DNA from 4 places in the Proteus penneri genome. Region 4 is predicted to be linked to each of the others. Evidence: predicted binding sites of a transcription regulator. Region 4 holds the regulator's gene; each other region holds the start of a gene.

What was found. The regulator PurR, encoded in region 4, represses purine synthesis genes. The targets are predictions, from matches to a motif close to CANGCAAACGTTTGCNTG.
Region 1: purE (5-(carboxyamino)imidazole ribonucleotide mutase) is a predicted target of PurR. The motif match lies at 1,611-1,628, and genes of this name have one in related genera.
Region 2: purL (phosphoribosylformylglycinamidine synthase) is a predicted target of PurR. The motif match lies at 1,549-1,566, and genes of this name have one in related genera.
Region 3: cvpA (colicin V production protein) is a predicted target of PurR. The motif match lies at 1,550-1,567, and genes of this name have one in related genera.

What each region holds. Positions count from the first base shown of each region.
Region 1 is NZ_CP059690.1:2,496,039-2,499,244, reverse strand. It holds gene purK (5-(carboxyamino)imidazole ribonucleotide synthase) at 1-1,018, opposite strand, end outside; gene purE (5-(carboxyamino)imidazole ribonucleotide mutase) at 1,015-1,536, opposite strand; gene lpxH (UDP-2,3-diacylglucosamine diphosphatase) at 1,671-2,393, opposite strand; gene ppiB (peptidylprolyl isomerase B) at 2,406-2,900, opposite strand.
Region 2 is NZ_CP059690.1:2,161,535-2,164,740, forward strand. It holds gene purL (phosphoribosylformylglycinamidine synthase) at 1-1,467, opposite strand, end outside; gene mltF (membrane-bound lytic murein transglycosylase MltF) at 1,732-3,192, shown strand.
Region 3 is NZ_CP059690.1:2,055,707-2,058,912, reverse strand. It holds gene folC (bifunctional tetrahydrofolate synthase/dihydrofolate synthase) at 1-797, shown strand, start outside; gene dedD (cell division protein DedD) at 787-1,437, shown strand; gene cvpA (colicin V production protein) at 1,623-2,114, shown strand; gene purF (amidophosphoribosyltransferase) at 2,145-3,206, shown strand, end outside.
Region 4 is NZ_CP059690.1:1,265,092-1,268,297, forward strand. It holds gene punR (DNA-binding transcriptional activator PunR) at 1-816, shown strand, start outside; gene purR (HTH-type transcriptional repressor PurR) at 843-1,868, opposite strand; gene cydH (cytochrome bd-I oxidase subunit CydH) at 2,136-2,219, shown strand; gene sodB (superoxide dismutase [Fe]) at 2,355-2,933, opposite strand.

The DNA of each region.
Region 1 (3,206 bases), 1.2 Mb from region 4:
CAAGCATTGAGCTTAATGATTTGAGTGTCTCTTTCAGTGGGTAATTATCGCGATGAACAAGATTGAGGTGCCCCACTTTGCGCACAGGGCGAACTTCTTTTTCATACCAATGTAAATGCACTAATGGCAATGAAAGCCATTGAGGATTGACATCAGTTCCGATCAAATTAACCATTACTGCGGGTTGGCAAACCTCAGGTTTTGGCATCGGTAAATCTAAAATTGCACGTAGGTGTAACTCAAACTGGCTAATTGAGGCGCCATTTTGTGTCCAATGGCCACTGTTATGAACACGAGGCGCTAATTCGTTGATAAGTAATTTATTACCAACGATAAAGCACTCCATCGCCATGACACCGATATAATTGAGCTTATTAAGGATGGCGGTCAGCATTTTTTCTGCTGATTGTTGCAGTTCTGATGCAGGTGTTGGTAATGCAACACTCATACGCAAAATGCCATCTTGATGAAGATTATGTGTTAAAGGATAAAATACACAATGACCGTTTCTATCTCTGGCTCCAACTAAGGACACTTCACCAGAAAAGGGAATACCTTGCTCAACAATGCATTCACCATAAATTTCAGCGGGTAATTGTTGCTCTTCACCGGGATGAATACGCCATTGACCACGGCCGTCATAACCACCAACACGGCGCTTTACAATAATAAAATCACCCAGTTGAGCGAAAATATCAGGCCATTGTGTTGGTGCTGTTAATGGTTGCCAAGGAGCCGTTGCTAAGCCCAGTTCATCGAGTAACTGTTTTTGAGGTAATCTATCGGCAAGCAATGGAAAAATATCACGGTTTACAAAGTTAGTATGACGTTCTAACTCTTTAGTGAGTGAAGTTTCAGGCCAGCGCTCAATTTCAGCTGTGATTATGCTTTTTTGATAGGGAACGGCTTCGGGCTCTGCATCTAATCCTACTGGATAAACCGCAATGCCTAAAGGTTCTCCTGCTTGTTTTAGCATTCGCCCTAATTGACCATTTCCCAGAACACAAACAGGCTTCATAGTGTCTCCCTTGGATCAGGGTTATTTAATACATCGTCAGTTTGTGCTGTGCGCCATGCTGTTAGTGCTTCAAAAATAGTAGGAGAGTGTAATGCTAAAATTTGAGCTGCTAATAAAGCCGCATTGGCAGCACCTGCTTTACCAATCGCTAATGTTCCCACGGGAATACCTTTCGGCATTTGTACAATAGAGTAAAGGCTATCAACACCACTTAATGCTGCACTTTGAACTGGAACACCTAATACAGGAACAAGTGTTTTTGCTGCGAGCATACCGGGTAAATGGGCTGCGCCGCCAGCACCTGCAATAATGACGTCAAAGCCATTATTTTTTGCCTGTTCTGCAAAGCTAAATAGCTTATCAGGGGTTCGATGCGCAGAAACAATCTCAACATGATAAGGAAGCTGTAGTGCGTCTAGTACATCAGCGGCATGAGACATGGTTGTCCAGTCACTTTTAGAGCCCATTACAATGGCGATACGAGCGGAAGAGGTATTTAGACCAACTTGAGAAGACATTACTTAACTGCTCCTGTAAGCATAAACGGATATAGCCTAATAAACTGAGGATGATAGTATCATGCTAACACATCAAGGAAAACGTTTGCGTAAAGAAAAAATAGCCTTTTTATGCAGAAAATAAGCAAAGCAATTTAGAAGGGAAAATGAATAAGTTCTATTTTATCCGCAGTCACTTTAAACATAGAGCCTTCAGTATGCCAAGCACCTAATACACCACGATAATGTATTTTATCATCAATGTTGACAGTATGAATTGCTGGACGATGTGTATGACCGTGGATCATCCATTCTGTATTGAAATGTTTAAAAGTATCAATCACTGCCTGAGGGTTAACATCCATAATGGCATCTGATTTGTACTGATTTTCGTGTTGGCTACGCGAGCGCATTTTGTCAGCAATACGTAGTCGAATAAATAGAGGCAATAGTAAGAATAAGCGCTGAATAAATTTATTATGTACTTTTTTACGGTAACGTTGATACGCTTCATCATCTGTACAAAGTGTATCACCATGCAAAATTAAGATGCGATTTTTCTCAATTTCGAGCACTTTTTCTTGTGGAAGTAAGGTGATACCGCTTTCTTTGGCAAAACGAGAGCCAATTAAAAAATCACGATTTCCATGAATAAAATAGCAAGGCACTCCTGCATTTTTTAACGTCATCAGAGCTTGAGCAATTTGTTGATGTAAAGGATTAGGATCATCGTCACCTATCCAAAAATCAAAAAAATCACCTAAGATATAAAGTGCTTTTGCATGAATGGCTTGTTCTTTTAAAAAGCGAAGAAAACCGGCAGTGATTGCCGGTTCATGTTCACTTAAGTGCAGGTCTGCAATAAAAAGCGTACACATAAAGAGTGAGGCTTATTCGCTAACCGTTACACTTTTAATGACGATATCTTCACGAGGAACATCTTGGTGGAAACCGCTACGACCTGTGGAAACTGCTTTAATTTTATCAACAACGTCCATGCCTTCAACAACTTCAGCAAAGACACAATATCCCCAACCATTTGCGTTTTCAGCACGGAAGTTTAAGAAATCGTTGTCTGCAACGTTGATAAAAAATTGAGCAGTAGCAGAGTGTGGATCGTTCGTACGAGCCATTGCTAATGTGCCGCGGTTGTTTGCTAGGCCATTATTTGCTTCGTTTCTTACAGGTGCTTTGGTTGCTTTTTGGTTCATACCTGGTTCAAAACCACCACCTTGGATCATAAAACCATTGATGACACGGTGGAAAATAGTGTTATCGTAGAATCCTTCTTTACAGTAGTCTAAAAAATTTTCTACGGTTGCAGGTGCTTTGTCTGCAAATGTATTAATCACGATATCGCCGTAATTGGTATGAAAAGTAACCATATTCAGATCCTAATATAATTTTAGCTTTACCCAGATTTGGGCATAAACAACAGTCCCGTTTTTATATCACAGTTGCCTAATTTAGTCAGTATGCATCTTTTTCTTACGCTGTTTTTTCTTGCTAAATAAATCAGTAATAAAAGGAAAAAACACGTTTCGCTAAAATTTAGTCAAATAATAGAAGATTGATTATTCACTAGCGGCGATTGAGCAGTGAAAATAAGCGCTAAGCAGAGTAAGATAAAAACCCTAATCTTGAGTTTGCTTTGCCTTCAAGATCCAATATCCTAATTAATATCATGCTAT
Region 2 (3,206 bases), 900 kb from region 4:
TTGCCAACAACGGTCGATAACTTCTTGACAACGACGTTCCATTTCTGGGTTATCACGTTGAACAGAAGCAAAATCTAAGTCCGCATCAGATTGGCCTGATGTCATAGAAGAAGCTGCACCACCACCAAGGCCAATGTTCATAGATGGTCCACCAAGTACAATCAACTTAGCACCAACAGTAATTTCACCTTTTTGTACGTGATCTTCACGAATATTACCAATTCCCCCTGCTAACATGATTGGTTTATGGTAACCGCGAATTTCAACGCCATTGTGACTATTAACTTGTTCTTCATAAGTTCTGAAATAGCCTAGTAATGCCGGACGACCAAACTCATTATTAAATGCTGCACCACCTAATGGGCCTTCGGTCATAATATCTAATGCATTAACAATTCGCTCTGGTTTGCCAAAATCTTCTTCCCAAGGCTGTTCAAATCCAGGAATACGTAAATTAGAAACCGAAAATCCAACTAGACCCGCTTTAGGTTTTGCACCACGCCCCGTTGCACCTTCATCTCGAATTTCACCACCAGAACCTGTTGCAGCCCCTGGCCAAGGTGAAATCGCCGTTGGGTGGTTATGTGTTTCCACTTTCATCAAGATATGTACGGGTTCTTGATGATAATGGTAATGCCCTTTCTCAGCATCAGGATAAAAACGCCCTGCCACAGAGCCTTCCATTACAGCAGCATTATCCTTATAAGCAGACATGACATAATCAGGCGTTTGCTCAAACGTATTTTTAATCATTTTAAATAATGATTTATCTTGAGCTTTACCATCAATTATCCAATCTGCATTAAATATTTTGTGGCGACAATGTTCAGAGTTGGCTTGTGCAAACATATAAAGCTCAACATCAGTTGGATTACGTTGTAAGCGGTTAAATGCATCGACTAGGTAATCAACTTCATCATCTGCCAGCGCTAATCCCATTTCGATATTCGCTTTTACCAGTGCATCCTTGCCTCTTGCAAGAACATCAATCGTTTTTAGTGGTGCTGGCGTTTGCTCGGCAAAAAGTGCATTTACATCTTGATAATTTAAGAAAATGGTTTCCATCATTCGATCATGAATAAAACCATAAAGTTGTTGCCACTGAGTGTCTGTCATCGTACCGCATTCAATAAAGTAAGCGATACCACGTTCAATTCGGACAACCTTGGCTAAACCACAATTATGTGCAATATCTGTCGCTTTAGAAGACCAAGGTGAAATTGTTCCTGGGCGAGGCGTAACAACTCGCATTTCCCCAACAGGCTCATGTTCTGTTAATGAAGGCCCATAATGCAGTAGTTGACGTAATTTAATTTGGTCATCTTCAGATAACTGCCCTTCCACTTTCGCGAAATGGACAAATTCCGCGTATATACTTTGTACAGGAAGAGCATTTTCCTGACATAGAGTGAGTAATTTATTAATACGAAACGCGGATAAAGCGGGGGAGCCACGCAGGATTTCCATAGTATTGAGTTCTCTCTTTTAGCAGCTAGCCTGATCAATCATTCAGGGGAAACTCGCCTAGTATAATAGAATAACCGTCCAGACGAAACCGTTTGCGTGAACAAAATAACGGCATTTAACTTAGAGTGTTTTAATGATTAATTGGTGTAATCAAGTTGCGTCTTGCCAATATGTTAAGCAAAATGCTCGATTACTGGAAATTTATCCATGTTAAAATGACGATTTTACACACAACAATAAACAACGTTAACGAGAACCAACCTATTGAATAATATAAGGATAAACTATTTCGTTATCGTTATCATAGCGCTCTTTTCAGCGGCCATTATCGCATTGAATATTACATGGCCAGATAGGCAAAAAGCGCAGATAAATAAGATTTTATCTCGTGGTGAGTTAAGAATTAGTACGATACCTTCACCATTGATAACGATGAACGATAAAAAGGACCCCGTAGGTTTCGATTATGAATTAGTTAAACGCTTTGCAGACTACTTAGGCGTGAAACTTGTCGTTAATATGCGGACAAATATCAACCAAATGTTTGATGATCTGGAGAATAATAAAGCTGATTTTATCGCCGCCGGATTACTTTATAATCAAGAGAGATTAGATAAGACACGCAGTGGCCCTGCTTACTTTTCAGTTTCTCAACAGCTCATTTACCGTAAAGGGACATTAAGGCCACGTAGCTTTGATACGTTAGATGGGCGCCTTGTTGTCACGGCTGGCTCTGCTCATGCAAGTTTATTGCGAACATTAAAAGAGACGCAATATCCCGAGCTTGAATGGGAAGAATCAGATAATCAGACGACCTCACAACTGCTAGAAGCATTATCTGAAGGCAAAATAACCTATGTGTTAGCAGACTCAATCAGTGTTGCAGTACAACAACGCATTCATCCAAATGTTGCCGTAGGGTTTGAAGTCACGGAAAGCCGACCATTAACATGGTATTTGCCGGATAGTGAAGATAACAGCTTATATGCGGCGATGCTTGATTACTTTAATCAATTATCTCAAGAAGATGTATTAGCAAGACTTGAAGAAAAGTATTTTGGCCATGTGGGTTCGTTTGATTACTTCGATACTATCTCTTTTATTACGGCGATAGATTCTGTTTTACCAAACTATCAGCCCCTTTTTGAAAAATATGCAGATACTTTCGATTGGCGGTTATTGGCAGCTATGGCATGGCAAGAATCACATTGGGACCCTCATGCTACATCACCAACTGGAGTGAGAGGATTAATGATGTTAACTCGTCCCACGGCATCAAGTATGGGCGTTACTGATAGGCTTGATCCTGAAGAGAGTGTTCGAGGTGGAGCGCAATATCTTAAGCATCTCCTTTCGCGTTTACCAGATTCTATCCCTGAAGATGAAAGAATTTGGTTTGCATTAGCAGCATATAATATAGGATTTGGCCATATGCTTGATGCCAGAAGACTTACTGAGCAACAAAATGCCGATCCTGACAGTTGGCTAGATGTAAAATCAAGATTACCTCTACTTAGCCAAAAGAAATATTATGAAAATCTCCCTTATGGCTATGCCAGAGGGCATGAGGCTTATCGCTATGTTGAAAACATTCGACGATATCAACTCAGCCTTGTTGGTTACCTTCAAGCCAAAGAGAGCAAAAATAAAATATTATCTAAAGATCAAGAGGATGATGAAGAACAAGGAAGCTCACCGTTGACTCAAGATATGGCTTATCAATAATTTTTTGTACTTAA
Region 3 (3,206 bases), 790 kb from region 4:
CTAGTATTGCACTCGATCATACGGATTGGTTAGGTGCAGATAGAGAACATATTGGTCACGAGAAAGCCGGTATTTTCCGTGCTAATCACTACGCTGTTGTGGGTGAACCGGATATGCCTCATTCCATAGCCCAAGTTGCCAATGAAAAACACGCTAAGCTTTTCCGTCGAGGAACGGATTGGTCTTTTGCTATTGAAGGTGAGCACTGGCATTGGCGTTGTGTTGACTGTGAATTTGATGCGTTACCAATCCCTAATATTCCGCTAGCCAATGCGGCGACAGCGATGGGAGTTATTCGTTGCTTGCTCAGATCTGATGACAAAGTCAGCCAAGCAATAACAGAACAAAGTATTGTCGAAGGCATGTCCCGTGCACAATTACCGGGGCGTTTTCAGGTAATTTCGCAACATCCTCTGGTTATCTTTGATGTGGCTCATAATCCTCATGCTGCAGGATATTTAGCGGAAAAATTATCACAATTACCACAAAAATCTGATACTCAGGTGCGTATTGTTGTTGGTATGCTGGGTGATAAAGATATTGCAGGAACATTAGCGTGCTTAACACCATTAGCTGATCATTGGTATGTCGCTCCACTTAATGAGTTTCGTGGTGCTTCTGCTGAGGTGTTAGCTCAGCATCTTGATAAGCCAATGGTATTCGATAGTGTTGAAAATGCATGGCAACAAGCAATCTCTGATGCTGCTCCTAATGATATTGTTGTGGTTTGTGGCTCATTTCATACAGTCGCACATATAATGGAACTTTTGGAAAAGGAGAGTGTGGGTGGCAAGTAAATTTCAAAATCGCTTAGTCGGTGCCGTTGTATTGGTGGCAGTGGGAGTTATTTTTTTACCTGCTCTACTCGACGGCGATAAGAAATATAACGAAGACCAGTTCGCCTCTATTCCTTTAGTACCTAAACCAGGCGATGAGCAAGAAATAGAATCTATCGCCCCGATAGAGCAAACCTCTGTGCCTTCTACTCCATCAGAAGGTGCATCTGAAGGTATGCTTTCTGAAGCAGTGACTGGCGTTGAGCAACCTACCGTTACAACACCTGAATCACCCGCTGTTGTACCTGTTACACCAGTAGAACCACCACAACAACCAACGCCTACACCAGAGCCTCCAACTGTGGTGACTCCACCAGTACAACCACCAACACCGCCAGTGCAAGAAACTAAGCCACCGAAAGGCGAAGCTTGGGTTGTTCAATTAGGTGCGTTGAAAAATGCGGCGAAGGTAGAAGAAATTATTGCGAAAATGCATTTCTCAGGTTATCCAGTATATACCATACCCGCCCGCCCAGTTGCAGGACAAGTGACTCGAATTTACATTGGCCCTAGTGCATCTAAGTCAGAATTACAGGCTATTTTGCCTCATTTAAAAGAGCTTACGGGTTTACAAGGTGAGGTAAGGGCATATAAGCCTTAATTTTTTCTAAACGAGTCATCAGATGAGTAATGTAACAAAGCGTTAACTTATTGCGGCGATTATGATTTTTCATATCGCCGTAAATTATTTTGAAATTAGCGAAAATTAGCATTACGCAAACGTTTTCGTTTTCTGTTAGAATGCTTCCGTATTAATGCGGAGCATCATTATTGGATAAAGAATTTATGGTCTGGATAGATTACGCCATCATTGCCATTATTGGTTTTTCCGCATTAGTCAGCCTGATCCGTGGCTTTGTTCGTGAAGCATTGTCACTCATCACCTGGGGTTGTGGTTTCTTTGTTGCTAGTCAGTTTTATCCTTATCTTGCCGTCTATTTTACCCGGTTTGAAGATGAGCTGGTTCGTAACGGGATTGCAATAGTCACGTTATTTATTGCGACACTGATTGTCGGTGCTGTTGTGAATTATGTGATTAGCTCTCTTGTTCAACGCACAGGGTTATCAGGTACAGATCGTGTATTGGGGGTCTGTTTCGGGGCTTTAAGAGGCGTGCTGATAGTTTCAGCATTACTTTTTGTTTTAGGCGCGTTTACGCCTATGGCAGATAGCGCTGATTGGCAACGTTCTGAGCTTATTCCTCAATTCAACCATATTATTAGGTGGTTCTTTGACTACCTACAAAATGCGTCAAGTTTCGTGTCGGAGAGAATATAACCTCTCCGTCTGGCTGATGAGGATCTATTCATGTGCGGTATTGTCGGTATCGCTGGAGCTAATCCAGTAAACCAATCAATTTATGATGCGTTAACGGTGTTACAACACCGAGGTCAAGATGCAGCAGGCATTGCAACGATAGACGGTAACAATGGTTTCCGTCTTCGCAAAGCAAACGGACTGGTTAAAGATGTGTTCGAAACCCGTCATATGTTGCGTTTAAAAGGTACTATCGGGATAGGGCATGTCCGTTACCCAACAGCGGGTAGTTCTAGTGCATCAGAAGCGCAGCCTTTTTATGTGAATTCCCCTTTTGGTATTACGTTGGCGCATAATGGTAATTTAACCAATGCGCATTTATTACGTCGCCAATTATTTGAAACAGCGCGTCGCCATATCAATACCACCTCTGATTCTGAAATCCTGCTCAATGTATTGGCATATGAATTAGACCGTTTTGACCATTTCCCGCTTGAGCCTGATAATATTTTTGCAGCCGTTGCGGCAATGCATAAAAAACTCCGCGGTGCTTATGCTTGTGTTGCTTTGATTATCGGCCATGGTTTACTGGCTTTTCGTGATCCCTTTGGTATCCGTCCTTTAGTATTGGGTAAACGCACCTTAGAAGATGGTCGCCATGAATATATGGTCGCATCTGAAAGTGTTGCGCTTGATACTTTAGGTTTTGAATTCTTGCGTGATGTTGCACCGGGTGAGGCGATTTATATCACAGAGCAAGGGCAACTCTTTACTCGCCAATGTGCCGAAAATCCGCAATTAATTCCTTGTTTATTTGAGTATGTTTATTTTGCTCGTCCTGATTCGTTTATCGATAAAATTTCAGTTTATAATGCACGTTTACGTATGGGGCAGAAATTAGGCGCTAAAATTGCCAAAGAGTGGGATGATTTACACATTGATGTTGTGATCCCCATTCCTGAAACATCTTGCGATATAGCCTTAGAAATTGCGCATATTCTCAACAAACCTTATCGCCAAGGTTTTGTCAAGAATCGCTATGTTGGTCGTACTTTTATTATGCCAGGTCAGCAAGAGCGTCGTAAGTCAGTGAGACGTAAACTGAATGCAAAT
Region 4 (3,206 bases):
CCATCCGCCGTTAGTTACACTGTTCGGCAATTAGAAGAATGGCTTGCTGTTCCTCTGTTTGAGCGCCGTCACCGTGATGTAGAACTAACCGATGCAGGTAAAATTTTCATCAAAGAAGCACGATCTGTTATCAAAAAAATGAATGACACCCGACATCTATGTCAACAGGTTTCCAATGGGTGGCGTGGTCAATTTAGTATAGCAGTTGATGGCATTGTTAAACCCGAAAGAACACAACAACTTATTCTCGATTTTTATCGTCATTTTCCTGATATTGAGTTGTATGTCTACCCAGAAGTGTTTAATGGGGTATGGGACTCCTTAGTTAATGGTCGTGTTGATTTAGCCATTGGTGCAACAAGAGCGTCACCAATTGGTGAACGTTATAGTTTCAGGGATATGGGTTTTATGCCTTGGCGCTGTGTTTGTCATGTTGATCACCCATTAGCTAAAGCGGAACATCCACTAACGGATGATGAAATGCGACCTTATCCTAGCCTATGTTTAGAGGATACATCACGTAGTTTACCAAAGCGTGACACTTGGGCGTTAAATAACCAACGTAGAATGGTTGTACCAACGTGGGATATGGGGCTTGAATGTTTGTTGGCAGGATTATGTGTAGGAATGGTGCCTTGGCATCGTGCTGAGCCATTGATAGTCCAAGGAAAGTTAGTTACTTTGCAACTGGCACAGCCATTGCCAGACAGCCCATGCTGTCTGACGTGGGTCGATAAAAGTGAATCGCCTGCTTTGACATGGTTGTTAGATTATCTTGGAGATAGCCAAACCTTAAATGAGGAATGGCTTCGCTAGAAATCAGATAGCTGGATAAATAAGAATTAACGGCGGTAGTCGATAAAAGGACCGTCGGCAACTGAACGGCGCTCAACTAATCGCGGATGAACTTCGATTGTTTGGGCGTCTTCGCGTTTATTAACGATGCGATCAAGCAACATTGATAATGCCATTTGGCCTAAACGCTCTTTTGGCTGATGAACGGTTGTTAGCGCAGGTGTAAAATAACGTGCATTACGAATATTGTCGTAGCCCACAATAGAAATATCTAAAGGAACACGCAGGCCAAGTTCATCCGCAGCGCAAATTGCGCCCATTGCCATGACATCACCACCACAAAAAACTGCAGTAGGGCGCTGTTTTTGGTTTAGCATTTGATACATCGCTTTATAACCAGATTCAGGTTCAAAGTCACCTTGTACAATCCACTCATCTTTTACTGTGATTTTGGCTTCTTCCATAGCTTTTAGAAAGCCCTGTAGACGACCACCACCAGTGTTGCGCTCTAATGGTCCAGGAATAATACCGATATCGCGATGACCACGCTCAATAAGGTAACGACCTGCGATATAGCCGCCATGGAAAGCGTTATCGATAATGGTATCAGTAAAGTCACCACGCGCTTTTCCCCAATCCATGACAACCATGGGAATATTACGATAGCCTTCTAAAAGAGTCAGAAGGTGATCAGGATATTCAGAACACATGACTAATAATCCATCAACACGTTTTTGTGCCAGCATGGCTAAATACGCTTTTTGCTTATCAAGATTGTTATGTGAGTTACATAAAACCAGTGTATAGCCTTTGCTATAACAACTATTTTCAACTGCTTCAATCACCTCAGCGAAGTAAGGAGCTTCACTGGACGTGGCTAACAGGCCAATAGATTTGGTGTGATTGACTTTCAAACTACGCGCAACGGCACTTGGCGAATAATTTAATTCTTTTATAGCGGCCCAAACTGTTGCTCGTGTGTTCTCAGCAACAAAACGGGTTTTGTTGATCACATGAGAAACAGTCGTGGTTGATACGCCTGCGCGTTTTGCCACGTCTTTTATTGTTGCCATGGTGTGGAAAACTCCTGACCTTCATTGGTCTCTTTTATCTAATTTTATGGTTTAACTGCCAGTATAGTCATACATAGGGCAAACACTGGCAATAATTTAGCGATTAGCTGTGAATTTTGTATGATCTAGCTCAAAAGTGAAAGTATTAATCAATGTTATAAATTGTGCACTAGTCGCTATTTTAACAAATTCTGATATGTGATAATAATTAACCATGACAAGGTTATGGTTAATAATGTGTATTATAATCATTTTGAGGGAGAATAGATGGATACGGATCTGAAATTTGGTTTGAGTACAGCAGTAGCAGCGCTGGTTATGATTGTTATTTTTTCTACTCTGCTTTTCTAATCATGTTTTAATAAGTACTCGATTAATTTAAGTAATAGATTATCGAATACTGAATATAACAAAGGGCTCAAGGCCCTTTGTTATTATGTCATCAAAAATGAATCTCAATCATTCACCTTTGATTATCAATCTAAATTAAGCAAGGTTAGCTTCAACAAATGACCAGTTAACCAATGCCCAGAACTCTTCTAAATATTTAACACGTGCATTGCGGTAGTCGATATAGTAAGCATGTTCCCATACGTCTACAGTTAATAGTGGTTTATCTGCACCTGAAACTGGCGTTGCCGCATTAGAGGTGTTAACAATTGCAACTGAACCGTCAGCTTTTTTAACTAACCAAGTCCAACCTGAACCGAAGTTTTTTGCTGCGGCATCATTAAATTGCTTTTTGAATTCTTCAAAAGAGCCAAATGCCTTGTTGATAGCATCAGCAATTTTACCTGTTGGTGCACCACCTGCATTTGGTGCTAAGCAGTTCCAGTAGAAAGTGTGATTCCATACTTGTGCCGCGTTATTGAAAATACCACCATCGGTAGACTTGATGATTTCTTCTAAAGATTTGCTTTCTAAATCAGTACCTTTAACTAGGTTATTTAAATTAGTTACATAGGTTTGGTGGTGTTTGCCGTAGTGATATTCTAAAGTTTCTTTAGAGATATGTGGCTCAAGAGCATCTAACGCATAAGGTAATTTTGGTAATTCGAAAGACATTGCGTACTCCTTTAAACTATCTATTTCGGGTTTTGTGCCTGAAATCATTCCATCAAAACCATTTGAATCGATAGAATGAGGCAAATGAATCACTAATTTGTTACTATTTTGCTAATTATTTTAACAAAAATTCATTGAAATAACAGCTAAATATCTTTTATCTATAGTTATAAGCCATATAGATTAGTTATACTCATAAGAGTATAGCTCACTGAGCAACTCGTAAAGCAGTAAAATAATGGCTGTAATCAGAGCCTAGATTCTCTAATTGTG